Regions from separate parts of the Gordonia sp. PS3 genome, predicted to be linked through region 3. Evidence: predicted binding sites of a transcription regulator. Region 3 holds the regulator's gene; each other region holds the start of a gene.
The links. The regulator LexA, encoded in region 3, represses DNA repair genes until DNA is damaged. The targets are predictions, from matches to a motif close to CGAACANNTGTTCG.

Region 1 (10,681 bases), 140 kb from region 3:
TCTCGGCCACCGCTTCGTCGTCGAACGCACGGCTGCCCGGTTCGATCGGGTGGTCGTGGCCGTCGTGGTGAACCCGAACAAGCAGGGGATGTTCACCGTCGAAGAGCGCATCGCGCTCATCGAGCGGGACTGTGCCGACCTGGAGAACGTCGAGGTGCGCAGCTGGACCGGTCTGGTGGTGGATCTGCTGGTGGCAGAGGGCGCCGACACGATGGTCAAGGGGCTGCGTTCGGAGAGCGACTTCGCCTACGAGATCCCCATGGCGCAGATGAACCGGGAGCTGACCGGGTGTGAGACGTACTTCATGCTCACGGATCCGCGGTACGCGCACGTCTCCAGTTCGCTGGTGAAAGAGGTCGCCAAGCTCGGCGGCGACGTGACGCCCTATCTCTCCGAGCACATTCACCAGGCGCTGGCCGACCGTTTGTCGCAGACGCGCAGTGTCTGACGGATACGCCCACTGATAGTCCGGGGCCTGACGGGGCGACACGCCCGATGCGGCCCTCCGGCGTCACAGTCGCAACATTCGGCACAATGGCCTCAGTGATATCAAAGGCCGCCGAACCTACGGCTGTGCCGGATCGGAGATTGAATCGTGTACCGCGTATTTGAAGCGCTTGACGAGCTGGTCGCGATCGTCGAAGAGGCGCGCACCGTGCCGATGACCGCGGGGTGTGTGGTTCCCCGGGGCGATGTGCTGGAACTTCTCGACGATCTGCGCGATGCGCTGCCCGGCGAGCTCGACGACGCGCAGGACGTGCTCGACGAACGCGACACCCTCGTGTCGAACGCGCGTGAGCAGTCCGATCGCCTCATCACCGGTGCCGAACGCGACTCCGAGGCGATGCTCGCTCATGCGCGGGCCGAAGCCGATCGGATCCTCGCCGAGGCGAAGGCTCGAGCCGACCGGATGCTCGACGAGGCGAACGGCAACGCGCAGGCCGTCATCGCCGACGCGAACGACGAGGCCCAGCGGCTCGAGCACAGCGCCGCACGCGAGTACGAGGCCGTGACCGGCCGAGCCCGCGCCGAGGCCGGACGCGTCGTAGAGGCGGGCAACGCCAGCTACAACAAGTCCGTCGCCGACGGCATCGCCGAGCAGCAGCGGCTGGTGTCCGAGTCCGAGGTGGTCTCGGCCGCCAAGCAGGAGGCCGAGCGGATCATCGATGCGGCGCACGCCGAATCGGACCGGCTGCGCGGTGACTGCGACATCTACGTCGACGACAAACTCGCCGACTTCGAGGAGATCCTCACCGGCACGCTGCGGTCGGTGAACCGCGGACGCCAGCAGTTGCGGACGGGCGCGGGCATGCACGATTACGTCGAGTATCCGCACGGCATGGACGAGGGACCGCAGCCGGGTCCGGCGCAGATGGCGGGCTGAGGTCGCGCTCGATCCGGGACGCGGCCACTGAACTTCGTTCGAGCAGGGACTACTGAGTAACATCGTTCGGGTGACTGATTCTGGATTCGTGATCGATGTCCGGTCGGTGCCCCGCCGGGCCGGTTCGATGATCGAGAAGGCGTGGACCCTCGAAACCCCCGACCGCATCGGTGCGGAGATGATCGGCATTCCCGCCGGCGGCGAGGTGGCTTTCGACCTGCGTCTCGAGTCGGTGACCGAGGGTGTCCTCGTGACCGGTACGGTCACGGCCGTCGCCGAGGGCCAGTGCGGCCGCTGCCTGGACCCGCTGACCCAGGACGTCTCCGTGTACCTGACGGAACTGTTCGCGTACCCCGACAGTGAGACCGACCGCACAGCGGAGGACGAGGAAGAACTCGAGCGCATCGTCGACGAGCGGATCGATCTCGAGCAGGTGGTGATCGACGCGATCGCGACGGAGCTGCCGCTGTCGCCGCTGTGCACGCAGGACTGTCCGGGACTGTGCCCGATCTGCGGAGTGAAGCTGGCCGACGCCGAGGAGGGCCACGGCCACGACATCATCGACCCCCGATGGGCGAAGCTGGCCGACCGGCTGACCGAGACGGACGGGGACGCCGGCGAGGACGGTGACCGGTGAGCAAACGGCCCGACCCGTCGCTGCTCACCGATGTGCTCGGCGTCACGATCAGGAACGATCTGCTGAACCTGGCGCTGACCCACCGCTCGTACGCGTACGAGAACGGCGGGCTGCCGACCAATGAGCGCCTCGAGTTCCTCGGCGACGCCGTCCTAGGCGTGGTCGTCACCGAACGGCTGTACGTCGGCTTCCCGGACCGTCCCGAGGGCGAGCTGGCGAAGATCCGGGCGAGCGTGGTCAACATGCACGCCCTCGCGGACGTCGCCCGCGGCTTGGGCGACGGCGGGCTCGGCGCACATCTGCATCTCGGCCGCGGTGAGGAACTGACCGGCGGCCGCGACAAGGCGTCGATCCTCGCCGACGGCCTGGAATCGCTGTTCGGGGCGATCTTCCTCGACCACGGCATCGAGGTCGCGAAAACGGTCATCATGAAGCTGTTCGAGCCGATCATCGAACGATCGGGCCGGCTCGGTGCCGGACTGGACTGGAAGACCTCGCTGCAGGAGCTCTCGGCCGAGCGGAGCCTCGGCCAGCCGCAGTACCAGGTCACGTCGACCGGACCGGACCACAACAAGGAGTTCACCGCGATCGCCGTGGTCGGCGGCACTCAACTGGGCACCGGTACCGGCAGGACCAAGAAGGAAGCCGAACAGAACGCGGCCGAACTGGCGTGGAAGGCACTCGAGGAACAGCCGCGTTGATCGGACCGTCCGGTGCCTGAACTTCCCGAGGTCGAGACCATCCGTCTCGGCCTGTCGTCCCATCTCTCCGGTCGGACGGCGCGCGAGGTCGAGGTGCTGCATCCGCGCGCGGCCAGGCGTCACGTCGGCGGGCCCGTCGATCTCTCGAGTCGATTGCGCGGCAAGACCTTCGAGGCCGTCGAGCGGCGCGGTAAGTACATGTGGCTGCTGGCCGCGGACCGCGCGGACGAGGTGGCCGTCGTGGTCCATCTCGGCATGAGCGGGCAGATGCTCCTCGCCGAGCAGGGTGCCGCCGATCCGGTGCACCTGCGCATCCGCGTGCCCCTCGACGACGGGAACGAACTGCGTTTCGTCGACCAGCGGACCTTCGGCGGCTGGCATCTGGACGAACTCGTCGACGCCGGGCCGCGCCGCGTACCCGAGTCGGTGGCGCACATCGCACCGGATCCCTTCGAGCCGGCTTTCGACCGCGACGGCGTGGTCACCGCGCTGCGGCGTCGGGACACGGAGATCAAGCGCGCGATCCTCGACCAGACCGTGATCTCCGGTGTCGGAAACATCTACGCCGACGAGTCGCTCTGGCGCGCCGGCCTGCACGGCCGGCGACGCACGCGCGGCATTCCGCGCGCCCGGCTGGGAGAACTCGTCGATCACGCAACCCAGGTGATGCGGGAGGCGGTCAAGGTCGGCGGCACGTCGTTCGACGACCTGTACGTGAACGTGAACGGGCAGTCGGGTTATTTCGAACGATCGTTGAACGCCTATGGGTGCGAAGGACTTCCGTGCCGTCGCTGCGAGACGCCGATGGTGCGCGAAGCATTCATGAACCGGAGCTCGTTCTTCTGCCCGACGTGTCAGCGGGTGCCGCGGCGCCGGAGGGTTGCCTGACCGACTACTCGCAATGTATTGGTGCCTGCTGTCGGTGTACGTCGCCTTCTATCGGGCGGTCCGTTCAGAATCCTTCCTTGGAACCTGCCGCGCTCGTGTGCGTCACTCGATGTCGGTACCGGCCGATAGGGTGTAGCCATCGAGTAGAGGCCAGCAGTCGCGGGCCGACAGGAGGGAGTAACTGATGAAGTCCAGGCACCGTGTGAAGGCCCACGGTGAGGTCTTCACGCCGCGCCACATGGTTGAGCGGATGCTTGACCTGGTGCGCGAGGACCTGGAGACCGGCACTGACTTTGTCGACAGGACTTTCCTCGAGCCTGCAGCCGGCGATGGCAATTTCTTGGCTGCGAATCGACAGACAGCGGTGAGGTCAGGGTAGATACGAGCGTCATCTGCCTCGTCGGCATGAACGACTCCAGCAGGTCGCCACCAGCGAAACCAAAGCCTCGTGGAACACCTTCCTCGCCGACCTGGTCGCCCGCGGCCTCGGCGGAGTCCGCCTGGTGACCTCTGACGCCCATGCCGGGATTGGTCGAGGCGATCGCCGCGACCCTGCCCGGCGCCGCTTGGGAGCGCTGCCGCACCCACTACGCCGCAAATCTGATGGCGGTGTGCCCGAAATCGATGTGGCCGGCTGTGAAAGCGATGCTGCACAGCGTCTACGACCAACCCACACCAGAGGCGGTGAACGCCCAGTTCGACCGGCTGCTCGAATACACCGAAGACCGGCTACCCGACGTCGCCGAACACCTCGGCGACGCCCGTGAAGACCTGCTGGCGTTCACCGCGTTTCCGGAAGATGTGTGGCGCCAGATCTGGTCCAACAACCCCACCGAACGGCTCAACCGCGAGATCCGCCGCCGCACCGACGTCGTCGGCATCTTCCCCAACCGCGACGCCATCATCCGGCTCATCGGAGCAGTGCTCGCCGAGCAGACAGATGAATGGGCCGAAGGCCGCCGCTACCTCGGCCTCGAGGTGCTCAGCCGTTGCCGCCTGACCGTCACCGACCACACGCCGGAGGTGAACACCGACCCACTGATCCAACTACCCGCCTGACCACCTACGAAGGACCACAACCAGTTACACCACTACCCGGGACTTGACCGATCAGCGGTGTGGCCGGTCGAGCTCGGCCGCGAAGAAAGCCGACGCTGTCTTCAGACTCGGCGGATTCAAGCGGTGGGCGCAAGAAGCTCTGCGAGCTTCTCTGATGGTGTCAGATAGCCCAGAGTCTTGCGCGGTCGGCTGTTGAGGCTGTCCTGGATCGCGTCCAACTCCTCGCGGGTGACGGCGCTCAGGTCGGTGCCCTTGGGCAGGTACTGACGCAACAGGCCGTTGGTGTTCTCGTTGCTCCCGCGCTGCCAGGGCGAGTGGGGATCGCAGAAGTAGATCGGGATACCCGTGGCAGTGGTGAACGCCGCGTGCTGCGACATCTCCGCGCCCTGGTCCCAGGTGATCGTTCTGGCCAACGAGGACGGTAGTTTGCTGATCGCGGCGCGCATCGCTGCCTCGACCTGCTCGGCTGTCTTGCCATCTGGGAGGTGCAACAGCAGCGTCATCCGCGTCGATCGCTCGACGAGCGTCCCGACCGCGCTGCGGCTGCCCTCGCCAAGGATGAGGTCGCCTTCCCAGTGTCCGGGCACGGCGCGGTCGTCGGCTTCTGCGGGGCGTTCGCTGAGCATCACCATGCCGGGGATCCGGCCGCGGCCGTCAGTGGTGCCGCGGGGCTTTCGGGCCGCTCTTCCGGACCGTAGACACCGCGCCAACTCGCGGCGCAACTCGCCTCGGCCCTGGACAAACAGGGACTGGTAGATCGTCTCGTGGCTCACGCGCATCTCCGGATCATCGGCGTGATCCAACCGTAGGCGCGCCGCGATCTCCTCGGGGGACCACAACTGCTCCAGCCGGCTGGAGACCTCCTCGAGCAACCGGCCTGACGCGAGCTTGAAAGACTTCGGCCGACGAGCTTGATCGCGAGCGCGTTCGTGCGCATGCCATGCCGAGTAGCCGCAGCGACCACCGCCGCGCTTCACCTCGCGGCTGATGGTCGACACCGCGCGCCCCAGGTGCTCGGCGATCGCGGTGAAGGTGTCGCCACGATTGATCCCCACCAGGATCTGCTCGCGCTCGTCAATCGTCAGGCAGCCCTGGCGTGGCTCCCAGCCGAACGGCTTGGCGTCGGCGTGCCTGCCGGTGCGGGCCATGATCCCGACCATCGGCGCGCTGCAGCCGATCTCCTTGGCGATGTCGACCAGCCGCCAACCCCTCGCATGCAGCCTGAGTGCCAGCCGCTTCTGCTCCCGACTGAGATGACCGTGCTTGCCCTGCATCCGGATCCTCCTGTGATCAGTGACTGCCTCATCTCACAGGACTCGTTGCACTGACCGCTTGAATCCGCCCTCTCGTTCGCCCGACGCAGCTCTCGAACTTCCTTCTCCAACAAGCGGATCCGCTCGATATCTGAAACTGTCTCGACCCCAGGCGCTTCGGCTTGGCCGTCTTCGACGCGGCGGACCCAAATCCGCAGGGTCTCGGGGTTGACGTCGAGTTGCTTGGCGATCCGCGCCAGAGCTCCGGGCGCGGTCTCGGGGTCCTTCCGAGCATCGATGGCCATCCGTGTGGCACGATCCCGCAACTCGGGTGAGTACTTCGGTGGGCGAGGCACGAAACAAGTGTCCCTTCCGGTCAAACCTGTCTCCATCAAACCCGGGACGATTCAATCGTCACTGACCTCATGCAACTGTTGCTGACCGAGGTGCTGCGTCTGCATCTGGACACGGCTCCCGCGGCCGGTCACGGCTGGTTGAGTCTGTGGCGATCGACCGGCTCCGCCGATGCCGCTGGACTCAGAACGGCGGCTCGCCGTCGGTGACCGTCGCGATTTCCCGCTGTCGGCGGTTGGCGGCGCGCCTCTGGGTGCGGTAGCGGTGCTTGGCCTGAGTGCGGGTCAGTCGCCGTTCCGGTTCATTCTCGGCGTGTCGGTTCTCCGGGCGCGTCGCGGGCGAGTCCGACATGCCGAACGACACGCCGTGCCGGCACTGAATGTGCCCGAGCTCGGGCAGCAGCCACAGGTTCATCGCCTGTCGGCGGACGGTCACCCCGTCCGGCGTGGTGACTTCGGTCCAGATGACGCCGTTGGCGTCGACGATCTGATCATCGACCCACCCTTCGGCGTGGGTTTTCACGCCATGATGGAAACGGCACTTCGGATTCAGATTGCACACGCACGTCGGCCCGCCGTTGCCCGGATCGCGGTGGTCGAATTCGACGACGTGATCGAGGTCGGACTTCCACGCCGGGCGGTCGCAGCCGGCGACGGTGCAGGTGCCGAACAGGGCGCGGACGGCTGTGTCGACCGCCGCCGAGGGGCGGTACCGACCGGCGTGTCGCATGCAGTCGGCGATCACCGTGTCCAGATCCAACTCGCGAATCACCGCGTCGGGACGACGCACCAACTCCCGGGCGTGGCGGGCGGAGATCGGACCGACGCCATCCTCGTACGCCGGTAGCTGCGACACGCCGTCGAGCGCCTCCTTGCGCACCACGACGTGAACCATCACATGGGCGCGCCGCGCGTCGATCTGCGCGGGCGCCAACTCCGAGACGCAGTCGTCCCGCTCGCACAGGCAGGTGAACTGGCTCTGCTGCAGCAGTGCGGTAGCGGCGTCGGACCGGCGGGCCTGCTTGGTTCGCGGGTCGAACGGGCACACGCCGTCGGCGAGCGCGTTGATCGCCCCGAGCGAGATCGCCGCGTCCTCGGTGGAGCCGACGATCACCATCTCCGACACGCCGTCGGCGACCGGCGTCACCGACACCTTCTTGCTCGACGCGACCTGCTCACGAGTCAGGGTCGCGGCGTCCGGGTCGTGCTCGGCCACGATCGACTCCACCCGGCTCGCCGACAGTCCACCCATTCCGGCCAGACGATGTGCGATCTCCGCATCGATGAAGGCGAGCAGGTCGCCGTCGTCGACCAAGGCGGTCTGCTCCACGGCTCGAACGAACCACCCCGGAGTGAGAACCCCGTCGCGCATCAGTCGGCCGATCGACGGAATCCGCTCGAAACACGCGATCGCCCGATCGACGAACAACTCACCCGCGTACTGCCGGACCCCGGCCGCTGTCGCATACGAGGCCGCCATCTGGCACTGCGGATCAAACAACCGCGTGTACGCATCGACCGACGCGTCGGCCTCTAATTCCGCTTGCTTCGCCCGATACAGCGAGTACACCGCCTGATAGCGATGCCACATCACCAACCCCTGATAGCAGTCAGCCCGCGCTGCGAAGGTCAACAACGCGGCACGATCAGCCCGCGACACCGCAGCCGCATCCGAACCGGACCCGTCGGTCGAACCTGCCGGACATCCGATCCGGATCACGATCGACCCGTCGTCGACCACCACCGACGAGCCGGAATGCTCCCTCACCTGCATGTTCACGCCTCCCCTTCGAGTGCCTCGAACTTACATTCGATGATATCGGCAGGGTCTGACAAATCACTCGAACGGAACGAGGCGGATTCAGCGCACCGTTCTCGGCGACGCGCTCTCGTCGACGTCCTCAAGCCGATCCGCAGGGCGAGCCGGCCACCCGGTAGGTTGAACAGTCTTGGAACGCCGACGGCCGGGACGGTCTGCGAGGCCGGCGGCGTTCGACCGGGGGAGGCGTGAACACCGAGACGTGAACACCGAGACGTGAACACCTCCACGAACGGCAGATGAAAGGCACGACGACATGACTGAACTGTGGGTCCAGCGGACCGGAACCCGGAGGTACACCGGGCAGAGCTCGCGCGGGGCGCAGGTCCTCATCGGCTCGGAGGACGTCGAGGGCGTCTTCACCCCGGGCGAACTCATGAAGATCGCACTCGCCGCGTGCACGGGGATGTCGTCGGACCGGCCGCTCTCGCGCCGACTGGGCGACGACTACGACGCCACCGTGCGGGTCTCGGGCGACGCCGACCGGGAGAACGAGCGGTACCCGCAGCTGGACGAGGTCCTGGAAGTGGACCTCTCCGAACTCGACCCGGAGGCCGCCGAGCGCCTGCTCGTGGTCGTCGAGCGCGCCATCGACAAGGTCTGCACGGTCGGCCGCACCCTGAAGGCGGGAACTCAGGTCTCGCTCACTATGGAGACCGAGTGATGCAGCGCCTCACCGCGTGGGTGCACGGGCGAGTCCAAGGCGTCGGATTCCGCTGGTGGACCCGGTCGCGAGCGCTGGAACTCGGTCTGGTGGGATACGCCTCGAACCAGCCCGACGGTCGGGTGCTCGTGGTCGCCGAAGGTCCGCATGAATCGCTGACGGCACTGCTGGCCGCGCTGCGCTCGTCCGACACCCCCGGCCGAGTCGATCTGGTGGTGGAGTCCTTCGAGGCGGCACGCGGTGGTTTGACGGGCTTCGTCGAGCGCTGATCCGGGTAGGCTGTCAGGTCGTGCACTTGAAGAACCTCACCCTGAAAGGGTTCAAATCGTTCGCGTCGTCGACGACGCTGCGGTTCGAGCCCGGCATCACGTGTGTGGTGGGGCCCAACGGGTCGGGCAAGTCGAATGTCGTCGACGCCCTGACCTGGGTGATGGGGGAGCAGGGCGCCAAGGCCCTGCGCGGCGGAAAGATGGCCGACGTCATCTTCGCCGGGACCTCCGGTCGCGCCCCGCTGGGCCGCGCCGAAGTGACCCTGACCATCGACAACTCGGACGGCGCGCTGCCGATCGAGTACTCCGAGGTGTCGGTGACGCGGCGCATGTTCCGCGACGGCGCGGGCGAGTACGAGATCAACGGCAACTCGTGCCGCCTGATGGATGTTCAGGAACTGCTGTCCGATTCGGGCATCGGCCGCGAGATGCACGTCATCCTGGGGCAGGGCCGGCTGGCGGCGATCCTGGAGGCCCGGCCGGAGGAACGGCGCGCGTTCATCGAGGAGGCCGCCGGGGTCCTCAAGCACCGTCGCCGCAAGGAGAAGGCGGTCCGCAAACTCGACGCGATGGCCGCCAACCTGGACCGTCTCACCGATCTGACGACGGAACTCCGCCGCCAGCTCAAGCCGCTCGGCCGGCAGGCCGAAGTGGCGCGGCGCGCGGCGACCGTCCAGGCCGATCTGCGCGACGCCCGCTTGCGGCTGGCCGCCGACGACCTCGTGAAGCGACGCGAGGAGATGGCGCAGCACAGCGCCGTGGAGGCCGACGTCCGGCGACAGCAGGACGAGGTGGCGGCCGCGCTGGACGCCGCCACGGAGGCGCTGTCGGCAGCACAGGAGCATCTGGCGCAGGTGGCGCCCGCGGCGAGTGAGGCCGGACGCGTCTTCTACCAACTCGGCGCACTGTCGGAGCGGGTCGGCGGCACGTTGCGGCTCGCCGGTGAACGCGCGGCGAACCTGGCCTCGCCGAGCGTCGCCAACTCCGGTTCCGATCCCGAGGAACTGGAACGGCAGGCCGAACGCGCTGCGATGACTGAGGCCGAGCACACCGAGGCGGTCGAGGCGGCCGCCGAGCGGCTGGAGTACGCGACCGCCGCGCTGCAGGCCGCCGAGCAGGTGGCCAACGAGGCCGAGCGCGCGCACTTGGCCGCGGTGCAGGCCGTCGCCGACCGCCGCGAGGGTCTGGCGCGGTTGGAGGGCGAGGCCGCGAACCTGCGAACCAAGGTGGAGTCGGTGGACGCCGAGACCGCCCGGCTGACGGCGTCGATCGAGGCGGCCGCCGAGCGGGCCGACACCGCGCAGGCGGCCCTCGATCAGGAGGTGGCGCGGGTCAGGATCCTCGAGGACGCCGAACGCGGCCTCGATGAGCACCACGAACGATGTGCGGCGGCGCTGGCCGAGGCCACTGCGACCGTCGAACGGCTCCGCCAGAGTGAGCGCGAGACCGCCAGATCGATCGCGTCGCTCAGCGCGCGGATCGAAGCGCTCTCGGTCGGTCTGGAACGCGGTGACGGCGGGGCCTGGCTGATCGAACGCGGAACCGAGGGCGTCCTCGTGCCGCTGTCGGAGCTGCTGACGGTGAAGCCGGGCTACGAAGCCGCCATGGCGGGAGCGCTGGGGCCGGCCGCCGATGCGATCACGACGGTCGACGC
Region 2 (10,681 bases), 190 kb from region 3:
GCCCTGCTGGTGACGACCAGCGAGATCGCCGCGGCCAACGGCTGGCGACCGATGGCGCGGGTGCACACCGCGACCCTCGCCGGCGACGACCCGGTCATCATGCTCACCGGACCGATCGCCGCCACCGCCAAGGCGCTGGACCGCTCGGGACTGGCGGTGTCCGACATCGGCGCCTATGAGGTGAACGAGGCCTTCGCGCCGGTCCCGATGGCCTGGCAGGCCGAGATCGGTGCCTCCGACGACGTCCTCAATCCGGTCGGCGGTGCCATCTCGGTGGGCCACCCGCTCGGCGGGTCGGGCGCGATCCTGATGACCCGGCTCGTCCACCACATGCGCGACAACGGGATCCAGTACGGTCTGCAGACCATGTGCGAAGCTGGAGGTATGGCGAACGCAACGATTCTGGAACTTCTGTGAGCGGCGACGTGCTGCTGGTCGAGCGCGACGGCGACGTCGTGACCTGGACCGTCAATCGACCCGAGACTCGCAATGCCATCTCCGACGACGATGCCATCGACGCACTCGTCGACGCCGCGACGGCGGTGAACCGGGACCAGTCGGTCCGGGCGGTGATCCTCACCGGCGCCGGTTCGGCCTTCTCGGCCGGCGGCAACGTCAAAGACATGGCGGCCGCGGCGGGTCTGTTCGGCGGGGCTCCGCACCAGCAGCGCGTCGGTTATCGCGAGGGCATCCAGCGGATACCGCGCGCGATGTACGCGCTCGAGGTGCCGGTGATCGCGGCCGTCAACGGCCCCGCGGTGGGCGCCGGGTGCGATCTGGCGCTGATGTGCGACATCCGGATCGCCTCGAACACGGCCTTCTTCGCCGAGAGCTTCGTGAAGCTCGGGCTGATCCCCGGCGACGGCGGCGCGTGGCTGCTGCCCCGGGCGATCGGGCCGGCGCGGGCCGCAGAAATGGCACTGACCGGCGATCGCGTCGACGCCGCGACGGCGCTCAAGTGGGGCATCGTCTCGCGCGTCGTCGAACCGGCCGATCTGTTGCCGACCGCTCGTGAGATCGCGTCGCGGATCGCCGCGAACCCACCGGTGGCGGTGCGCATGACCAAGAAGCTCCTGCGGGAGTCCTCGCAGCAGACCCTCGACCAGCTGCTCGAGCTCTCGGCGACCATGCAGGCGGTGGCGCACCACACCGAGGACCATCGGGAGGCCGTCGCCGCGTTCCTCGAGAAGCGGCCCGGACGGTTCACCGGGGCGTAGTCGCCGTGCGGGTGGTCGTCGTGGGTGCGGGCATCGCCGGGTTGACCGCTGCCGCGGCCCTGGTCCGCGACGGCCATGACGTGGTCGTTCTCGAATCTCGACGGCAGTCGACCGGCGGCGCGGGCATCAGTCTCTGGCCGAACGCGCTGGCAGCACTGGACTGGATCGGCCTCGGCGACGCGGTCCGGTCGCAGTCGGCACGCGTGGGCGGCGGAGCACTGAGGTGGCGAGACGGAACGTGGATCCGGAAGCCTCCGCCGGGCGCGCTCGCCGCGGCGGCCGGCGAGGAACTCGCCGTCATTCTGCGGGGAACGCTGCACGAGGTGCTCGCCAGTGCGCTGCCCACCGACTCGGTGCGCACCGGTGTCGCCGTGCAGACCGTGCGCACCGTGGGCCGCGAGGCAGTCGTGACCCTGGCCGGCGGTGCTCAGATGCGAGCCGATCTCGTCGTCGGCGCGGACGGAACGCATTCCCGTATCGCCCGCGGTTTCAACGACCGTCTGTCGAGCAGGTACGCCGGGTACACCGCGTGGCGTGGCGTGGCCGACATCTCGATCGACCCCGATCTCGCAGGCGAGATGATCGGCCCGCGGTCGCAGTTCGGCGCGGTGCCGCTTCCGGCCGGGCGGACGTACTGGTTCGCCACGGCACAGGCCCCGGAGGCCGCGGTCTTCGACGACGAGCGCGCCGAGGTCGCTCGCGTCGGCAGAGGCTGGCCGGAGCCGGTCGACGCGGTGATCGCAGCGACGCCGTCTTCGGCGCTGATGCGACACGACCTGTACGACCGGCCCGTCGCACGCCGGTGGCACGACGGTCGTGCGGTGATCATCGGCGACGCTGCTCACCCGATGCGTCCGCATCTGGGGCAGGGCGGATGTCAGGCGATCGAAGACTCCGTCGTACTGGCGGCCGCTCTCCGCACGAGTGCGGGTCCGGAGGATGCACTGCAGCTCTTCCATGACGTGAGGCGTCGCCGAGTGCGGCGGGTGGTCCGTGAATCACAGATGATCGGCCGCATTGTGAATGCGCCGCAAACCCTGTTCTGGGGCCGCGTCATTCGGGTAAGTCGAATTCTTCCGGATCGCATCCTCCTGCGCCATTTGTGCGATATCGCGGGCCGTGACGCATTCACGAGGCAATTGGCGCCAGTGCGTTCTGCTCGATGACTCGACGGCCGCCTGAACTCCGCCTCACCCGATCATGACGTCGCCGTGGAACATGTTCGGAGTCGCGCCCGGCGCGCAACCGTGGAACGACGAGGTCGCCATCGGACCCATCACCCCGACTTCGTTCATCATCCCGCTGCCCTTGCGGACGGAGATCTTCACCGCGTACGCGCCGCTGAGCTGGGCGGGGACGATGTTGGGGGAGGTCTCGGTGATCGGGTAGACGAGCGAGGCGGTGTCGCCGTGTGTCCAGATGCACGTCACCGGGCCCTTCACCTGGAACGGAGTCTTGTGCATACCGTCCATGATCGTCGCGACGTAGGTCCCGTGGGTCTTGCCGTCCATGTCGCGTGCACCTTGCGCCTCGATGTTCAGCAGGTGGACGCCGGGGGCGATCATCAAGTCGCCGTCGATCGCGAGTTTCGCCGGATCGGTCATGTGCGGTGCGGCAGCGGCCATGCCGGGCGCCGCGGCGGCGCCGAGCAGGGAGAGGGCGCCGATTCCGGCCACCGTCGCCGTCCGAACGATTCGATTGTTCATGTCGGTATCTCCTTTGACTGCATGCATCTGACGACGAATACGACGCTACGCCGAAGTCGTCGTTGTGAGAACAGCTGAATGCTGTCGCAAACGAAAGGAAGTCACCGAATTTCGCGGTGGCACCGGATTCGTCGGAAATGCGCGTGAATCTCGGGTGTGAGTGACCGTTCTCGAGCGGAGGGGCGAGCGTCGACGAGAGTCTAAGAATATCGAATTACACTATTGCCATATGAGATTCAATCACATAATATGGGTACATACGTTCGATATGTGTTGCAGGGGAGGCGGACATGACGAACCCGAGCATCGACGCTGCGGGGGTGGGTGGCGTCGACACGTCTGACGCTGCCGCACAGGATCTCGCCGACATCACCGCGGTCGCGGAGATCGCCCGTCAGGAGTCCCACCTCGCATGGTTGCGGCTCGGGCACCTGTATGCGATGCAGCGGCGTCGTGCCGCGGGCTCGGCCGGTGACGTCGAGTCCGCACGACTGCTGGCCGATGCCACCGCCATCGTGGGCGCTGAGGCCGCTATCGTGCAGGCGGTCTCGAAGGACACCGGTATCCGACAGGTCACCCTCGCCGTCGAAGCCTCCGAACGTCTGCCGCAGACCGCACGCCTGCTCCGCGACGGAGTCATCAGCGCACGTGCATTCGGCGCCATCGTCCTGCAGTGCGGCGCGGTCACCGACGCCGCGCTGATGGCAGCCATCGACGCCGAGATCGCTCAGGACCTCCGCGGGCACGGCGCTGTGTCGATGAGTGTGGCCGAGCAGACCGCGCGCCGGTTCGTCGCCGAGTACGACGCCGACGGGGTGCGCGACAAACGCCGCGCCAACACGCCCGGCGTCACCATCGCCCACGACGTCGACCAGTCCGCCCTCACCGTCGCCACCCGCGCGGAGGACGTGACTCTGATGGACAAGGCCACCAGGGCGCGCGCCGCCCGGGTGTGCGAGGCGGACTCCCGCACCGTCGGCCAGCGGCGCGCCGATGTGGTCGTCGCCGCCGTACTCGGCACCCGGTTCGGCTGCGACTGCGGCCGCGATGACTGCCCGGCACGTGCGGCCGAGGAAGAGGTCCGGGCGCAGTTCGCCAAGATCGTCGTGCACGTCGTCGTCGACGCGTCCACATTGTCCGGCGGCGGGGACAAGGCCGCCTATCTCGACGGTTTCGGCGTGATCGACGCACATCACGCGAGGGAGATCGCCGCTCGCGCGGATGCGACGGTGCGGCCGCTCGACATCGCAGGCTTGGCCGAGCAGACCGCGCAGGCAGGCAACCCGTACCGCCCGACCGCTGCCTGCGACGCCGCCGTCCGCGCCGTGCACGGCACCTGCTCGGTGCCCGGCTGCAACCGGTCAGCGTGGGCGTGCGATCTCGATCATGTCTGCGAGTACAACCATGCCCAGCCGGCAGCTGGCGGGCAGACCTGCCCGTGCAACTTGAATCCGAAGTGTCGTTTCCATCATCTGATCAAGACCTACGCCGACGGCTGGCTGGATGATCAAGTCGTCGATGCGAATGGCGTGATCTGGACCGAGACCACCACGCCGTCGGGCTACACCGTCCGGGCCCGCGCCAGGAACCACTGGCTCCTGCCCGACCTCGGTTCGGTGCCGTGCCTGCACGGCGCACCCGTCGCGCCCGGATTCGTCGACACGACGACGCAGCCGGGACGGTCACGGACCCGTACTCAGGCCAAACACGCGTACCGAATGCGGCTCCGGTCGCAGCGCCGCTGCGGTGAGAGTCCGGTCCTCGACAGTCCGGGCGAACCGCCCTTCTGAGTCGGTCCCGGACTCACCGTCGCCACCGGTGAGATTCCGGCCACGTCCCTCTCGTCGGGACGAGGCTCCACCTCGTCGTGCGGCGAACCAGCGTCTCTGCAGGTCAAAGCGCCCCCAGCAGGACTCGAACCTGCGACCTAGAGATTAGAAGGCTCTTGCTCTATCCATCTGAGCTATGGAGGCTTGCCGGCCCTCGACAGGTGCCGGCGAAGGACTACTATATCCCGTCCTACAGTGGACACCATGACAGTGACGTCCGCCGGGCCGGCGGAGCAACCAGTGCGCGATCGGCTGACCGACCCGTCGGGGGTGCGGTCGGTCCTCATCGCGCTGCTGGCAGTCGTCGGATCGATCGCCGCGGTCATCGTGACCGCGGCGTCGGCGGCGACGGCGTTGCAACTGACCGGTGTGCCCGATCCGGGGTGGCTCACCACCTACGGGATGCCGGTGATGACGGTGATCGGCCAGCTCAGCGCCGCCATCGGTCTCGGCTGCGTGGTGTTCGCCGCCTTCTTCGTGCCCTCGCAGGACAACGGGGCGCTCGACGTCGGCGGCTTCCGCGCCATGCGCTGGGCGGCCACGTCGATGACTGTCTGGGCGGTGTGCGCCTTGGCGATGATCCCGCTGTCGATCTCCGACGTCAGTGGCTCACCGCTCTCCGAGACCCTCGTCCCGAAGAACCTGATGACCGCCTACGGGGTGGTCGCCGACGGCCGCTACTGGCTGTGGACCGCGATCTTCGCCGTGCTTGCGGCGGTGGTGGCGCGGGTGGCGATGCGCTGGGGATGGACGTTCCTCGCGATGGCGCTGGCGCTGCTGTCGCTCATGCCGTCGGCGCTGCTGGGGCATTCGTCGGCCGGCGGTGCGCACGATCTCGCGACCAACAGCTTGATCCTGCACATCGTGGCGGCCGCCCTATGGATGGGTGGGCTGATGGCCGTCCTGGCGTATGCGTTCGGTGACGGCCGGTGGCGGACGCTCGCCGTGGCCCGTTACTCGCGGGTGGCGTTCTGGTGTCTGCTGGTGGTGGCGCTCAGCGGCATCATCAACGCGCTGGTCCGCATGTCCCTGGGGGATCTGCTCACGACCACCTACGGTCTGGTGGCCGTCGGAAAGTTCGTCGCGGTGGTCCTCGCCGGACTACTCGGCGGCCTGCACCGCAAGGTCACGATCGACGAACTCGCAGCCACCGACGAGCCGCGCAAGTCGCTGTTCGTGCGGTTCGCCGTCGTCGAACTGGTGGTGTTCGCGGTCGCCTTCGGCCTCGGCGCCGGGCTGTCGCGCACGCCGCCGCCGGTGTTGGGGACGGCGAACGTCTCGCCGATGGAGTTGAAGATCGGATACGACCTCGACGGTCCGCCGACCTTCACGAAACTGTTCGTCGACTGGCGCTTCGACCTCATCTTCGGCACCTTCGCGATCGTCGCGGCCATCGTCTACCTGCGGGGCGTGTACCGGCTGCACAAACGCGGAGACAAGTGGCCGGTGGGCCGGACGGTGTCGTGGCTGCTCGGCTGCGCGGCGCTGTTGATCGCGACCTCATCGGGTTTCGGCCGGTACGCGCCGGCGATGTTCAGCATCCACATGATGAGCCACATGATGCTGTCGATGCTGGTCCCCGTACTGCTGGTCCTCGGCGGCCCGGTGACGTTGGCGCTGCGCGCGATCCCGCCCGCCGGACGCGGCAACCCGCCCGGGCCGCGTGAATGGATCCTCACCGCGATCCACAGCCCGTACTCGCGCTTCATCACCAATCCGTTCATCGTGGTCACACTCTTCGTCGGCAGCTTCTACGTGCTGTATCTGGGCGGACTGTTCGACGCGGTGGTCGAGAACCACTCCGCGCACCTGCTGATGAATCTGCACTTCCTGGTCAGCGGGTATCTGTTCTACTGGCTCGTGATCGGGATCGATCCCGCACCGCGGCAGATCAGTCCGGTGGCCAAGCTCGGCGTCGTGTGGGGATCGCTGCCGTTCCACGCCTTCTTCGGCGTCGCGCTGATGATGACCGGCTCGATCATCGCTGAAACCTACTACCGCTCGCTGCAGCACCCGTGGAATTTCGACATGGCGGCCGATCAGCGGATGGGCGGTGGCATCGCATGGGCGACCGGTGAGTTCCCGCTGGTGGTGGTGATGCTGGCACTGCTGATCCAGTGGCACCGGCAGGACGATCGCGCGGCCCGCAGGTTCGACCGCAAGGAGGAGCGGGACGACGACGCCGAGTTGGAGAGCTACAACCAGATGCTGCGGCGGATGAACGCCCCGGCACCCGTGTCCGCCGAGGCCGAGACGGGAGCCGAGGATCTCGCAGCGCAGGGCGACGGCGAGAGATAACCGCCGCGGCCGGGCCCGCCCGGCGGGCGGCTATGCGATCGCGAGTTGGAGTTGGCCGAGCTGAAGCGCACGCTGATGCTCGATCCAGCTGCGGAAATACACCAGGCCCGAGTGGTAGTCGAGGTGTCCGGCGGTCCACGTGCGCGCGGCGTGTGCCACGTCGGCGGTCATCTCGCCCGCCTTGTGGAGCAGTCTGCGCATGAACGAGGTCACGCGGTGCGCCCATTCGAACTCGGTGGACAGGACGCCGAGGCCGAGGAAGAAGGTCACCCAGCCGGGGCCCGGGATCGGCAAGGGGATCATCACCAGGCCGGCGAGCACCAGAAGTGTGCCGACGAAGCCGACGCCGATGCGGTAGAAGCGGTTGAGGACCGGTTGCTGACGGATCGCATAGCGTCGTCGCCGGTGCCAGATCTTCAACCGGAGTCGCATCGTGGACAGATCCCCTCGTCGTCGTAGCGGTTACCCACAGGTAACGGGTGGCCCCGCAGGGCGGTTCCCAGTGTGACACACCACACTGTGGATCGTCAGGTGCGCAGCCGTGTGTCACGTATTCGACCCACGGCCCGGGGCACGCATCGCCGCGGCGGCCGGGTACCGCGGCCGTCCGGAATCGGCCCGCGCCGGGACCGATAGGATGGACCACAGAACCATGCGCCGGCGCAGAGGCGTTCGGCCAGCATGTCCGAAGAGCAGTCATTTTCAGAGCAATCATTTCGTCGCAGCGAAGGCTGCAGGCAGGAGCTGTAACCGGTGGCCGGTGAGTTCATTTACACGATGAAGAAGGTGCGCAAGGCGCACGGCGACAAGGTGATCCTCGACGACGTCACCATGAGCTTCTACCCCGGAGCCAAGATCGGTGTCGTCGGTCCCAACGGCGCGGGCAAGTCGTCGATCCTGAAGATCATGGCCGGGCTCGACCAGCCCAGCAACGGCGAGGCCTTCCTCGATCCGGAGGCCACCGTCGGCATCCTCCTGCAGGAGCCGCCTCTCAACGAGGAGAAGACGGTCAAGGAGAACGTCGAGGAGGGCATGGGCGAGATCAAGGTGAAGCTCGACCGCTTCAACGAGATCGCCGAGCTCCTGGCCACCGATTACTCCGACGAGCTGATGGAGGAGATGGGCAAGCTCCAGGAGGAGCTCGACAACGCCGACGCCTGGGACCTCGACTCGCAGCTGGAGCAGGCGATGGACGCCCTGCGGTGCCCGCCGCCGGACTCTCCGGTCACGAACCTCTCGGGCGGTGAACGCCGACGGGTGGCGCTCTGCAAGCTCCTGCTCCAGAAGCCCGACCTGCTGCTCCTCGACGAGCCGACCAACCACCTCGACGCAGAGAGCGTGCTGTGGCTGGAGCAGTTCCTGGCGAACTACCCGGGCGCCGTGCTCGCCGTGACGCACGACCGCTACTTCCTCGACCACGTCGCTCAGTGGATCTGCGAGGTGGACCGCGGCAAGCTGCACGGCTACGAGGGCAACTACTCGGCCTACCTGGAGAAGAAGGCCGAGCGCCTCGAGGTCCAGGGCAAGAAGGACCAGAAGCTGCAGAAGCGCCTCAAAGAGGAGCTCGCGTGGGTCCGCTCGGGCGCCAAGGCCCGCCAGACCAAGAACAAGGCCCGCCTGGCCCGCTACGAGGAGATGGCGGCCGAAGCCGAGAAGCACCGCAAGCTCGACTTCGAGGAGATCCAGATCCCGACCCCGCCGCGGCTGGGCAACGTGGTGGTCGAGGTGAGTCACCTGGACAAGGGCTTCGACGGTCGCGTGCTGATCAAGGACCTCTCGTTCACTCTGCCCCGCAACGGCATCGTCGGCGTGATCGGCCCCAACGGCGTCGGCAAGACGACCCTGTTCAAGACGATCGTCGGGCTGGAGCAGCCGGACTCGGGCGAGGTGAAGGTCGGCGAGACCGTCAAGCTCAGCTACGTCGATCAGGGTCGCTCGAACATCGATCCGAAGAAGACGGTGTGGGAGGTGGTCTCCGACGGTCTCGACTACATCGAGGTGGGCCAGAACGAGATGCCTTCGCGCGCCTACGTCAGCGCCTTCGGCTTCAAGGGCGCCGACCAGCAGAAGCCGTCCGAGGTCCTCTCGGGCGGTGAGCGCAACCGGCTGAATCTGGCGCTGACCCTGAAAGAGGGCGGCAACCTGATCCTGCTGGACGAGCCGACCAACGACCTCGACGTCGAGACGCTCAGCTCGCTGGAGAACGCGCTTCAGGAGTTCCCCGGCTGCGCCGTCGTGATCTCCCACGACCGCTGGTTCCTGGACCGGACCTGTACCCACATCCTGGCGTGGGAGGGCAACGTCTCCGAGGGGCAGTGGTTCTGGTTCGAGGGCAACTTCGAAGCCTACGAGGCCAACAAGGTGGAGCGTCTCGGCGCCGACGCGGCCCGCCCGCATCGCGTGACGCACCGTCGCCTCACTCGCGACTGACGGTCCGCCGCCGAACCGCGGCACCGAACCCGAACAGAGCCGATCCGGAACGTCCGGATCGGCTCTGTCGCTCTCGCGCGGGATCCGAACACGGGGCGCCACGGCGCGGTAACGTACGAGCCGTACGACGCTAGCAAGGTGGATCCCCGGCCGCCGGTCGGCTCGTGTTGCGCTCTGCCTTGGTCCACTAGGGAGGCAGATCAGAGTGACCGTCCCATTCGCTACGGAGTTCGCGGCCTACTATTTTCCCGATTTCTCCGACGGCGCCGCCGTTGCGTCGTCGGCCTGGGACCGCCTCGAGCGTCATCTGCGCCTCGGCGAGGTCCGTGAGCCGGGGGAGACCGCGGTCGCGACCACCGATCTGCCGGACGGATCGATCCAGATTCAGATCGTCGCCGACGACGCCCCGCTGCTCGTCGAATCGACGCTGGCGGTGCTGGACAGTCGTGGTCTGACGATCGTCGCGAACGACCATCCGGTGCTCGCCGTCCGCCGCGATGACCAGGGGCGGATCGTCGGCCTCGACGATGTGGTCGTGGTCGGCGGTGACGAGGCGGGAGCCGAGTCGTGGATCAGCGTCACCACCGCCCCCGCGTCCGGCGTCGACGGTGACGAACTGTGCGCCGATGTCGGCGGGGCACTCACCCGGGCACAGGCGGTGCACGCCGACGCCGCCCAGATCCATCGACGGCTGCTGAGCTTCGCGGACGCGTTGAGCGCGGACGACGAGGACGCGGACCTGCTGAGCTGGTTCGCCACCCGCGACAACTTCCTGCCCGTGGGCGCCCGCACCGCCGGCGGGCACGCGGAGAACGGCCTCGGGGTGTGGCGCGATCCGGACACCGACCGGCCGGAGCCGGTGGCGGGCGAGGAGCCGGTCGGCGTCGACCAGGTGTATCTGCCGACCGGTCTGCTCCGCAGCCGCTTTCCGATCATGGTGCGCGTCCGACTGGACGGCGTCGAGCACCAGGTGGTCGGCACCATCACCTCGATCGGCCTGTACCAGTCGGTGCGGTCGGTGCCCGGAGTCCGCGGCCGGGTGGCCGATGTCCTGCGTGGACTGGGTCTGAGCGAGGACTCCTACAGCGGACTGGCGGCGCTGGAACTGCTGCAGACGTATCCGCTCGCGGACCTGATGGCCGGCGACAGTGCCGAGCTCACCCGCCGGATCGGCGAACTCCTCGAGGCCCAGACCTCGCGC
Region 3 (10,681 bases):
GGCCTGACGCCCGAACGGCTCGCGACACTGGATCTCACCACCGGCGCCGAGCTGGACTCGGCGCTGTTTCCGGACGGGGCGAACGTCGAGATCCTCACCCCGCTGACCCCGGGCGGCCCGACCCCGGCCGACGAGGCCGACTTCCATGCGCACATGCGAGTGTTCGAGCGGGGCGTCGGGGAGACCCGATCGTGCGGTACCGGCCTGGTGGCCGCCGCAGCGGCTGCGCTGTCGGGGGCCGGCAGAGACTCGGGGTCGGTCGCGGTCACAGTGCCGGGCGGCGACGTGCTGGTCACTGTCGGCGACGGCTCGGCCGTCCTGCGCGGCCCGTCTCGGCTGGTGGCCCGCGGCCGGCTCGTCGCGGGCTGGGCCGACTGAGCGGGCACCCGCGGGAAATCCGGATGCGTTCCGGTGCCGGTCGGGGGCACAATGGATGTACATATGACTGAACTGACCAAAGAATCTGCATTGGACGAATCCGCCGACGACCGGTCCGCCGAGGAGGTCCCGGGGCTCTCGGAGCGTGGACGCCCGGGCGAACCCACGGTGGGCGAACTCCAGCTCGACGAGCGTGCCTCGCTGCAACGCGTCGTCGGCCTGTCGACCGAACTCGAGGACGTCACCGAGGTCGAGTACCGCCGCCTCCGGCTGGAGCAGGTCGTCCTCGTGGGCGTCTGGACCACGGGGAGCGTCGCCGCGGCCCGCGCCAGCATGGCCGAACTCGCCGCGCTCGCCGAGACTGCCGGATCGCAGGTGCTCGACGCCCTGATCCAGCGCCGTGGCAAACCTGATCCGGCCACCTATCTCGGCTCCGGCAAGGCCGAGGAACTCCGCGAAGTGGTGGTCGCCAGCGGAGCCGACACCGTGATCTGCGACGGTGAGCTGACTCCCGCCCAGCTGACGGCGCTGGAGAAGGTCGTCAAGGTGAAGGTGATCGACCGCACCGCGCTCATCCTCGACATCTTCGCCCAGCACGCCACCTCGCGTGAGGGCAAGGCGCAGGTGGCGCTGGCGCAGATGGAGTACATGCTTCCCCGGCTGCGCGGCTGGGGCGAGTCGATGTCGCGCCAGGCAGGTGGCCGCGCCGGCAGCAACGGCGGCGTGGGCCTGCGTGGCCCCGGTGAGACGAAGATCGAAACCGACCGCAGGCGGATCCGCGAGCGAATGGCCAAGCTGCGCAAGGAGATTCGCGGGATGAAGACGGCTCGGACGGTGAAGCGCGCGGCGCGCCGCCGGGGCGGTGTACCGGCCCTGACGGTGGTCGGCTACACCAATGCCGGCAAGTCGAGCCTGGTGAACGCGATGACCGGCTCGGGAGTCCTCGTGCAGGACGCACTGTTCGCGACGCTCGATCCGACCACCCGCCGCGCGCAGCTCGCCGACGGGCACGAGGTGGTCTTCACCGACACCGTCGGCTTCGTCCGGCATCTGCCCACCCAGCTGGTCGAGGCGTTCCGGTCGACACTGGAGGAGGCCGTCGACGCCGATCTGCTCGTCCACGTGGTGGACGGGTCAGACCCGTTCCCGGCCAACCAGATCTCGGCCGTCCGCCAGGTGTTGGGGGAGGTGCTCGCCGAAGAGGACCGCCCCGCGCCGCCGGAGATGCTGGTCGTCAACAAGATCGACGCCGTCGACGGCGTGACCATGACGGCGCTGCGGGCCGAGTATCCGGATGCGCAGTTCGTCTCGGCCCGGACCGGTGAGGGGCTCGACGGGCTCTTCGCCGCGATCACCGACTTCCTGCAGCGAGACGATGTGGACGCCGTCCTGCAGGTGCCGTTCGCCCGCGGAGAGGTGATCTCCCGGCTCCACCAGCACGCGCACGTGCTCGACACGGAGCACAACGCCGAAGGCACCCGCCTGCATGTGCGGATGCCTTCTGCGCTCGCGGCCGAGTACAGCGATCTGACCGTCGCCTGACGGTCTCGCCCGGCTACTCGGCGTCGAGATCCTTGGCGACCAGTGCCGCGATCTGATCGACCGCGGCCTGGTCGTCGCTTTCGACGGTGACCGAGGCGCCCTTCTCCGCGCCGAGGGTCATGATCATCAGCGCGCTGCCCGCGTCGACCGGATCACCGCCGGCGGCGAGCGTCACCGGGACGCCGAGAGCGGTGGCCGCGTCGGCGATGATGGCGGCGGGACGAGCGTGCAGACCGACGGCCGATCCGACGGTGACGGTGGTGCTGGGCATGGACGTGCCTTTCTTTCGGTGTGACGGCCCGAGCTGCGTGCTCGGGCCCGGGTGTTTCAGGCGGCCTCGGCGGGGATCGGCGTGCGCTCCCGGCTGGGCTGGTACTGCTTGGCGGCGAGGACGGCGACGGCGGAGACGATCACGCCCGCCACGATAGCGATCAGGAACTTCCACCACGTGCCGTTCATCGCGAAGAGGACGAACACGCCCCCGTGGGGTGCCCGGCACTGGACGCTCAACGCCATCGACAGCGCTCCGGTGACCGCACCGCCCAGCATCATGGACGGGATCACGCGGAACGGATCGGCGGCGGCGAACGGGATCGCGCCCTCGGAGATGAACGACGCGCCCAGCAGCCAGGCGGCCTTGCCGTTCTCGCGCTCCGGTTCGGTGAACGTCGACGGTCGGAGGGTGGTCGCCAGCGCCATCGCCAGCGGCGGAACCATGCCTGCGGCCATCACCGCGGCCATGATCTCCCACTGTGCGACGCCCGCGCCGGCGAGTCCGAGGCCGGCGACGCCGAAGGCGTACGCCGCCTTGTTGACCGGTCCGCCCAGATCGAAGCACATCATCAGGCCGATCACGATGCCGAGGATCACCTTGGAACTGCCGGACATCGAGTTGAGCCAGTCCTCGAGCGAGGTGTTGATCCACGACAGCGGACGGGCCAGCAGAGCGAACATGATGAAGCCGGTGACGAGCGTGCCCACCAGCGGAATGATGACGACCGGTTGCAGTCCGCGCGCCCACTGGGGCAGCGGCAGCCGGGAGAGCCAGAGGGCGACGACGCCGGCCAGCAGACCACCGACGAGACCGCCGATGAAGCCGGCGTTCACGGCGACGGCGATCAGACCCGCGGTGAATCCGGGAGCGAGACCGGGCCGGTCGGCGATCGCGTAGGCGATGTAGCCGGCCAGGACCGCCACCATGAGCCCGATCGCCAGATTGCCGATCGCGAAACTCACTCCGCCGAGATACTGCATGAGCCCGCCCGGCGGCAGATCCCAGAGACTGTAGTGCAGTGCGTAGTACAGTCCGTCCGAGGTGCCCTCCTGCACCGTCGAACTGCCGATCTCGTAGCCGGCCAGCAGGAAGCCGAGCGCCATCAGCAGACCGCCCGCGGCGACGAACGGGATCATGTAGCTGACACCGGTCAGCAGAGCCTGCTTGAGCTGACCTCCGATGCCCACACGGGAGGCCGCGGGCGCCTGCGCGCCGGCGTTCGCATCCCCGGCGACGGTGGCGGCCCGGGGATCTCGCGCCGTGCGGACCGCCTCGGCGATCATCGCATCGGGTTCGTTGATCGCGCGTTTGACGCCGGAGGCGACCACCGGCTTGCCGACGAACCGGTCGCGGCCCTTGACGCCCACATCCGTCGCGAAGACCACCACGTCCGCGGCGGCGATCACATCGGGGGCGAAGGGCGTCGAACCGGTCGACCCCTGGGTCTCCACCGCGAACTCCACGCCGGCGCGTTCGGCGGCGAGCTTGAGGGCGTCGGCGGCCATGTAGGTGTGCGCGATCCCGGTGGGGCACGCGGTGACGGCGACGATCCGAGTGGTCCCGGGCTCGGCCGCTGGGGATTCGGTGGTCGGGGTCTCAGTTGCCGGGGTCTCAGTTGCCGGGGTCGCTGCGGGGGTCGCTGCGGCCGGGGCAGGGGCCGGCTTGCCGTCGACGGCCTCGTTGACCAGATCGACGACGGCGGCGGCGTCGGGCGCCGCGCGCAGGGCGGCGACGAAGTCGGGCCGCACGAGGGCGCGCGCCAGCGAACTGAGCACCTTCATGTGCTCGCCGGCGGCTCCCTCCGGTGCCGCGATCAGGAAGACGATGTCGGCGGGCCCGTCCGGAGCACCGAATTCTGCCTTTCGCGTCAGGCGTGCCATGGCGAGGGTGGCGGTGGTGACGGAGGCGACGCGTGCGTGCGGGATCGCGATGCCTCCGGGAATCCCGGTCGCGGATTTGCGTTCGCGTGCCATAGCGGCCTCGGCGAGCTCGGCCGGGTCGGTGCAGCGGCCGGCGTTTGCGACCAGACCGGCGAGCGCGGCGATGACACTGTCCGCATCAGCGCCGGCGTCACCGTCGAGCAGGACCAGCTCCGGCGTGATGATCTGTTGGGACATGATGGCTCCCTCGGTGATTCTGGGGGTCGGGATTCTGGGGGTCGGGGATTCGGGGACTCGGAGATTCTGGGTGTCGGGGTTCTTCGCGGACGGATCAGGACAGCCGGGAGACGGACACACCCGCTTCGTCGAGCAGATCCGGAGTGGGCGGCGTGGTGCCCGGCAGTGCTGCGGCCGCCGAGCCGTGAGCGACGGCACTGCGCAGGAGCCCGGCCTCGTCGGCACCGCGCAGGTGCGCGATCAGATAACCGGCGAGTGAGGCGTCGCCCGCGCCGACGGTGCTGCGGACCGCGACAGCCGGCGCGGTGGCGAACCATATGCCGTCCGGGGTGGTCAGGAGAGCGCCGGCCGCGCCCAGCGTGGTCAGCACCGTCCCGCCGGTCCGGTCGGCGAGTGTTCGGGAGGCGGCCGCTGCGACGCTGGGATCACCCTGCGCCGCAGACCTCTCCATGCCGGCCGGATCGTCGCCGGTGAGTTCGGCGAGCTCATCGGAGTTCGGCTTCAGCAGTGCCGGACGGGCGGCGGCCACCGCGGCCAGGGGTGCACCGGACGTGTCGACGGCCACCCGACAGTGCAGCGACGCCGTCGCGGCGAGTACCTGCGCGTACCAGTCGTCGGGGAGGCCGGGCGGCAGCGAGCCGCACAGAGCGAGCCAGTCCGCTCCCTCGGCACGGGCCAGGATCGTGGTGCGCAGCGCGGCCGCGGCCTCGGCGGAGACGGCCGTTCCGGCGTCGTTGATCTTGGTGGTGGTGCCGTCCGGTTCGGCGACGGTCAGGTTGGTCCGGACCGTCCCGTCCGCCGACACCGCCTGGTGCGGAAGGGCCACGGCGCGCAGGCTGTCGATGAACGGGTCGTCGGCGCGGGCGGGCAGGACGGCCAGTGTGGGAAGGCCGGCGGCCCGCACCACCCGTGCGACGTTGATTCCCTTGCCGCCCGGTTGGTCGACGACGCGGGCCGCACGGTGCACCTCGCCCCTCCGGAGCGGTCCGGCGAGCTCGATCGTACGGTCGGTGCTCGGATTGGCGGTGACGGTGACGATCATGCGATCACCACCTCGATCTCGTGGGCGCGCAGTTCGTCGGCGAAGGCCGAGTCGATCCCGGCGTCGGTCACGAGGACATCGACGTCCTCCAGGGTTCCGAAGCTCATCAGTTCCTCCCGGTTGATCTTGGACGAGTCGGCGAGGACCACCGTCGTCGTGCAGGCCGCGATCATGGCGCGTTTGGTGGCGGCCTCGTCGGCGTCGGGTGTCGACAGACCGTGCTCGAGCGACAGACCGTTGGTGCCGAGGAAGCCGACCGACGCACGGATGCGCGAGAGTCGCTCGATCGCGTCGGCGCCGACGGAGGCACCGGTCTTGGGCCGGAGTCTGCCGCCGGTCAGCAGCACCCCGGAGCCGGGCAACTCCGCCACCACCTCGGCGATCTGCACGCTGTTGGTGACGCAGGTCAAGCGGGCGTCGGCGGGGATGGACAGAGCCAACTGCAGAGTGGTGGTCCCGGCGTCGATCACGATGGAACCGCCGTCGGCGGGCAGGAATGCCAGCGCAGCGGCACCGATGGCGCTCTTCTCGCCTCGGTGGGTCTCCTCCCGAACCACCAGATCAGGTTCGTCGACCACTGCGGCGACGTCGAGGCGTACGGCTCCGCCGTGGACGCGCACCAGATGGCCGCTGCGAGCGAGAATAGCCAGGTCGCGGCGCACGGTCTCGCCGGTCACGGAGAAGCGCGCGGCGAGATCGGCTACGGAGACGCGGCCGCGCAGGCGGACCTCGTTCGCGATCGCCGACTGGCGTTCCTCCGCGTACATCTGCTCTCCCGACTGTCCGATCTCATGCAACGATGGGGATCGTGCAAAGATGTGGATCTGTGTTGATTTGGTTGGTTACACATCTTTGTTTACATGGGTACGTGTTGACACGTCAAGGACTTTCTGTAATCTTTCTCACATGACCGAGGTGACTTCTCCCGTGCCTGCCGAGAACCCGTTCCGCGCCGACGTCATCGTCTCCGGTACTCCGGTGGTCGGTGGCCTCGCGTACGGACCGATCATCAGACCCGCACCGCGACCCGGCTTCGACGCCATCGACGACTCTCCCGTTCCGGAGGAGCTCCGCGACGCAGAGATGGAGCGTTTCACCGCCGCCGCCGGAGTGGTGGCCGACCGGCTGGCCGACCGGGCCTCCCACAGCACCGGCGTCGCGGCCGAGGTCCTGACTGCCACGGCCGGTCTCGCGCGCGATCGCGGGTGGGCGACGGCCGCGGGCAAGTCGATTGCGCAGGGCGTTCGAGCGCCGCTTGCCGCGATCGCGGCCACCGAGCAGTTCGTGGAGATGTTCACCAAGCTCGGCGGCCTCATGGCTGAACGGGTCACCGATCTGTTGGACGTCCGAGACCGCGTCGTCGCCGAACTCCTCGGGCTCTCGGAGCCGGGCATCCCCGTGCCGGACGTGCCGTCGATTCTGCTCGCCGACGACCTCGCGCCCGCCGACACCGCGGGTCTGGACCCGGCACGCGTCATCGGGCTGGGCATGCGGCTCGGCGGCCCCAGCAGCCACACGGCGATCATTGCTCGCCAACTCGGTATTCCGTGCGTGGTCGCCGCCGCTGAACTCGATGAGATCCCCTCCGGAGCCATGGGCTACGTGGACGGGGACGCGGGAACGGTGGGGGCCGCCCCGGACGCCGGACTCATCTCGGACGCCGTGACGGCCGCGGCGACGCGGGCGGCCGAGACGGCGGCCTGGCGCGGGCCGGGCCGCACGGCGGACGGGCACGCGGTCGCGATCCTGGCCAACGTGGCCGACGGCGTGTCCGCTCGGTCGGCGGCGCAGGCGCCGGTGGAGGGCGTCGGACTGTTCCGAACCGAACTGGCCTTCCTGGACCGCGCGGCCGAGCCCACCGTCGCCCAGCAGGTAGAGCTCTACCGGGAGGTGATCGACGCCTTTCCCGGGCGCAAGGTGGTGATCCGCACCCTCGACGCGGGCTCGGACAAGCCACTGAAGTTCGTCGCCCACTCCGACGAGCCGAATCCGGCGATGGGAGTCCGCGGCAACCGCATCGTGCAGACGTATCCGGACATCCGCAACAACCAGCTCGATGCGCTGGCGGAGGCGGCGCGCGACGACGGCCGTGCGACGCCGTGGGTGATGGCACCGATGATCGCCACGGTCGACGAGGCGCGCGAATTCGCCGCGCGGGTTCGGGAACGCGGTCTGGTGCCGGGGGTGATGATCGAGGTGCCGTCGGCGGCGATCCTCGCCGACGCGATCCTCGCCGAAGTGGACTTCGTCTCGATCGGCACCAACGACCTGACCCAGTACACGATGGCGGCGGACCGGATGTCGCCGGAGCTGGCGGCGCTCACCGACCCGTGGCAGCCGGCGGTACTCGCGCTGATACAGCGGGTCGGGGACGCCGGTCGGGACCAGGGCAAGCCCGTGGGCGTATGCGGCGAGGCGGCTGCCGATCCGTTGCTGGCATGTGTGCTGGTCGGGATGGGTGTGACGTCGTTGTCGTCCGCGCCTGCGGCGTCGGCCGCGGTGGGACTGAAGCTGGGTACCGTCACCATGGATCAGTGCCGCGATGCGGCGTCCGCCGCGATCGCCGCGACGAGTCCGTCACAGGCGCGCGAGGCGGTTCGCGCGGTTCTGGCCGGCGAGGTGTGATGTCCCGCTGAGGCCGGCCGGGCGCCTCAGATACGGCGCATCACCGTGACGACCTTGCCGAGGATGGCGGCGTCGTCGCCGGGGATGGGCTCGAAATGCTCGTTGTGCGGCATGAGCCAGACGTGACCGTCGGTGCGCTTGAAGGTCTTCACGGTGGCTTCGCCGTCGATCATCGCGGCGACGATGTCACCGTTCTCCGCCACGTTCTGCTGGCGCACGACCACCCAGTCGCCGTCGCAGATCGCCGCGTCGATCATCGATTCGCCGACCACGCGAAGCATGAACAGGGAACCGTCGCCGACCAGTTCGCGCGGCATCGGGAAGACCTCCTCCACGGCCTGTTCGGCGAGAATCGGTCCGCCGGCGGCGATCCGGCCGAGCACCGGAACGAAGGTCGGCGTGGGGAGTGACTCTCCGTCGGCCTCGGCACCGCCCGAGGGCGGTGTCCGCTGATCGTCCCGAACGTTCACCGCACGCGGACGGTGCGGATCGCGCTTGAGAAGGCCGCGGCGCTCGAGCGTGCGGAGCTGATGGGCCACCGACGACGTGGAGGTGAGTCCGACGGCCTCGCCGATCTCACGGATGCTCGGCGGGTAGCCGCGCTCGCGGACCGACTGACGGATGACCTCGAGCACCTCGCGCTGACGCTGGGTCAATGAGGCCTCGAGCGTCGCGGTGGAGAGCATCGGATCGGGCGTGTCGGTCACGGTCGGGCCTTTCGTCAGCTGTGTTCGATCGATGGTCCAAAGGCTAGTTGAGTAGGTCACAAAACTCAAACAATTGTTCGACGCGTGTCGGCGTTTGTCGGACCCCTCGTGTTAACTATCGAACAAGAGTTCTTCGAACACGCGATCGATTGGAGACGAGTCATGAGCACGAGGACGGCACCCGCCCCGACCGGACGCGCCACCGCTGTGCGCTCCACTGCTGTGCACTCCACCGCTGTGCACTCCACTGCTGTGCACTCAACCGCGTCGGCGATGACCTGCGACATCCCGGTGGTCCGTGGCTCGCTGGTCCGTGATCGGGGAGTACGCGGAGCGGGGCGAGGCGACTCGAGCGGAACGTGCTTCCCGACCGGCCGCCCCGAGCGGCGTCGCCCGGTCGCGGACCGGCGAGTGATGTTCGATGCGCCGCCGGCCGGCCGGACCGCGCTGTCGCCCTCGGTGTACCGCAGGCGCCGGTGGGCCGGGGCCGCGGTGGTCGGCGGCACCCTCGCCGGCATGGTGTGGCTGCTCGCCCTCGTCGGAGCGGGCTACCAGGATGCGGCGACGCCGGAGTCGCCGGCGGCGACGCACGTGGTGTACGTCCGGTCGGGGGAGTCGCTCACCGCGCTCGCTGAGCGGATCGCTCCGGAGTTGCCGTCCGCGGGCGTCATCGCCCAGCTGCGCGACCTGAACGGCCTCGAGACATCGGGACTGCATGTCGGACAAGCGCTTATCGCCCCGCAGTACGGCTGAGGCGGGCGGGTATTGTCATGGCATGCGCTGCCCGTTCTGCAAGAACGACGACACCCGTGTCGTCGACTCCCGAGTCGCCGACGACGGCCAGGTGATCCGTCGCCGCAGGTCGTGCAATGAATGCGGGCGGCGGTTCAGCACGGTCGAGACGGCTGTGCTGTCCGTGGTGAAGCGCAACGGCATCTCCGAGCCCTTCAGTCGCGAGAAGGTGATGCAGGGCGTGCGCCGCGCCTGCCAGGGCCGTCAGGTGGACGAGGACGCACTGGCGAAGCTTGCGGTGCAGGTGGAGGACACCGTGCGCTCGTCGGGTTCGGCCGAGATACCGAGCAATGAGGTCGGTCTCGCGATCCTCGGTCCGCTGCGCGACCTCGACGAGGTGGCCTATCTGCGGTTCGCCTCGGTCTACCGGTCGTTCGAGTCGGCCGACGACTTCCAGCGCGAGATCGATTCGCTGCGCCGCGACCGTCACTGACACTCACGGCACCGGCGCCACCGGTCCGAGCAGTCAGCTGAACTTGTCGATCGCCTTGATTATCCGCTGCTCGGAGACTGGACCGTTGGTGCCGAGCTGCTGAGCGAACAGGCTCACGCGGAGTTCCTCCAGGCGCCACTGCACCAACTCGTTCAGCGCCTCGTGGCGTGCGGCCGGAAGCTGGGCGAGGCGCCGATTCCAGACCGCCACCACCCTGTCGATGGCGCCCATCGCCTCGTTGTCCCGGCCGGCGGCGGTGTTGAGGGACTCGAGGCGCAGCCGCGCGGCGGTCAGATAGCGCGGCAGCGAGCGCAGATGCTCCAATGCCGTCGCGCCGACGAAGCCGTCGAAGATCAGATCGTTGACCTGATCGGAGACGTCGTCGGCGGCGAGAGTCCCGGACCGGGCGTCGACGGCCCGGCGCACCGGGGAGTATTCGGCGAGCGCCGCGACGGCGGCGTCGAAGTACTCGGGTGCGCGCGACCGGATCACCGGCCCCAGCCGCGCCGAGAGCGCGCCGAAGTCACCGGGACTGCGCAGGGCGGCCAACTCCGGCTCCCGTGCCAGGGTGTCGGTGACCGCCCGTGCCGTGCAGTCGGCCAGCAACGCGTCCACGTCCGGATACGGGCTCTGGCTCAGCGCGAGCTTGGCCGGCGGCGGCAGAGTCGACGCCAGCTTGCGGCTGGGCGGCGCGATCGCGAGTCGCAGGAGTTCTCCGGCGGCGGCGGCGATGCCGGCGTCGCGCTCGGTGGAGGTGGCGGCCTTCGCGAT

Region 1: the regulator LexA is predicted to act here: its motif matches at 8,075-8,088, upstream of ACE11G_RS10710 (DUF222 domain-containing protein).
Region 2: the regulator LexA is predicted to act here: its motif matches at 3,176-3,189, upstream of ACE11G_RS11020 (HNH endonuclease signature motif containing protein).

Annotation. Positions count from the first base shown of each region.
Region 1 covers NZ_CP169524.1:2,308,525-2,319,205, reverse strand. Annotated here, with positions in the region: gene coaD (pantetheine-phosphate adenylyltransferase) at 1-448, shown strand, start outside; gene ACE11G_RS10745 (DivIVA domain-containing protein) at 596-1,384, shown strand; gene ACE11G_RS10740 (DUF177 domain-containing protein) at 1,473-2,021, shown strand; gene rnc (ribonuclease III) at 2,018-2,722, shown strand; gene mutM (bifunctional DNA-formamidopyrimidine glycosylase/DNA-(apurinic or apyrimidinic site) lyase) at 2,735-3,610, shown strand; partial or broken gene ACE11G_RS10725 (transposase) at 4,030-4,669, shown strand; gene ACE11G_RS10720 (IS30 family transposase) at 4,786-5,817, opposite strand; gene ACE11G_RS10715 (transposase) at 5,751-6,227, opposite strand; gene ACE11G_RS10710 (DUF222 domain-containing protein) at 6,460-8,055, opposite strand; gene ACE11G_RS10705 (OsmC family protein) at 8,351-8,758, shown strand; gene ACE11G_RS10700 (acylphosphatase) at 8,758-9,027, shown strand; gene smc (chromosome segregation protein SMC) at 9,048-10,681, shown strand, end outside.
Region 2 covers NZ_CP169524.1:2,366,869-2,377,549, reverse strand. Annotated here, with positions in the region: gene ACE11G_RS11040 (acetyl-CoA C-acyltransferase) at 1-417, shown strand, start outside; gene ACE11G_RS11035 (crotonase/enoyl-CoA hydratase family protein) at 414-1,217, shown strand; gene ACE11G_RS11030 (FAD-dependent monooxygenase) at 1,223-2,383, shown strand; gene ACE11G_RS11025 (hypothetical protein) at 2,408-2,923, opposite strand; gene ACE11G_RS11020 (HNH endonuclease signature motif containing protein) at 3,214-4,713, shown strand; tRNA gene ACE11G_RS11015 (tRNA-Arg) at 4,823-4,896, opposite strand; gene ACE11G_RS11010 (cytochrome c oxidase assembly protein) at 4,957-7,050, shown strand; gene ACE11G_RS11005 (TIGR02611 family protein) at 7,081-7,482, opposite strand; gene ettA (energy-dependent translational throttle protein EttA) at 7,804-9,480, shown strand; gene ACE11G_RS10995 (NAD-glutamate dehydrogenase) at 9,686-10,681, shown strand, end outside.
Region 3 covers NZ_CP169524.1:2,173,346-2,184,026, reverse strand. Annotated here, with positions in the region: gene dapF (diaminopimelate epimerase) at 1-378, shown strand, start outside; gene hflX (GTPase HflX) at 442-1,920, shown strand; gene ACE11G_RS10075 (HPr family phosphocarrier protein) at 1,934-2,191, opposite strand; gene ACE11G_RS10070 (fructose-specific PTS transporter subunit EIIC) at 2,248-4,311, opposite strand; gene ACE11G_RS10065 (1-phosphofructokinase family hexose kinase) at 4,406-5,353, opposite strand; gene ACE11G_RS10060 (DeoR/GlpR family DNA-binding transcription regulator) at 5,350-6,120, opposite strand; gene ACE11G_RS10055 (putative PEP-binding protein) at 6,260-7,978, shown strand; gene lexA (transcriptional repressor LexA) at 8,005-8,664, opposite strand; gene ACE11G_RS10045 (LysM peptidoglycan-binding domain-containing protein) at 8,938-9,438, shown strand; gene nrdR (transcriptional regulator NrdR) at 9,461-9,910, shown strand; gene hrpA (ATP-dependent RNA helicase HrpA) at 9,944-10,681, opposite strand, start outside.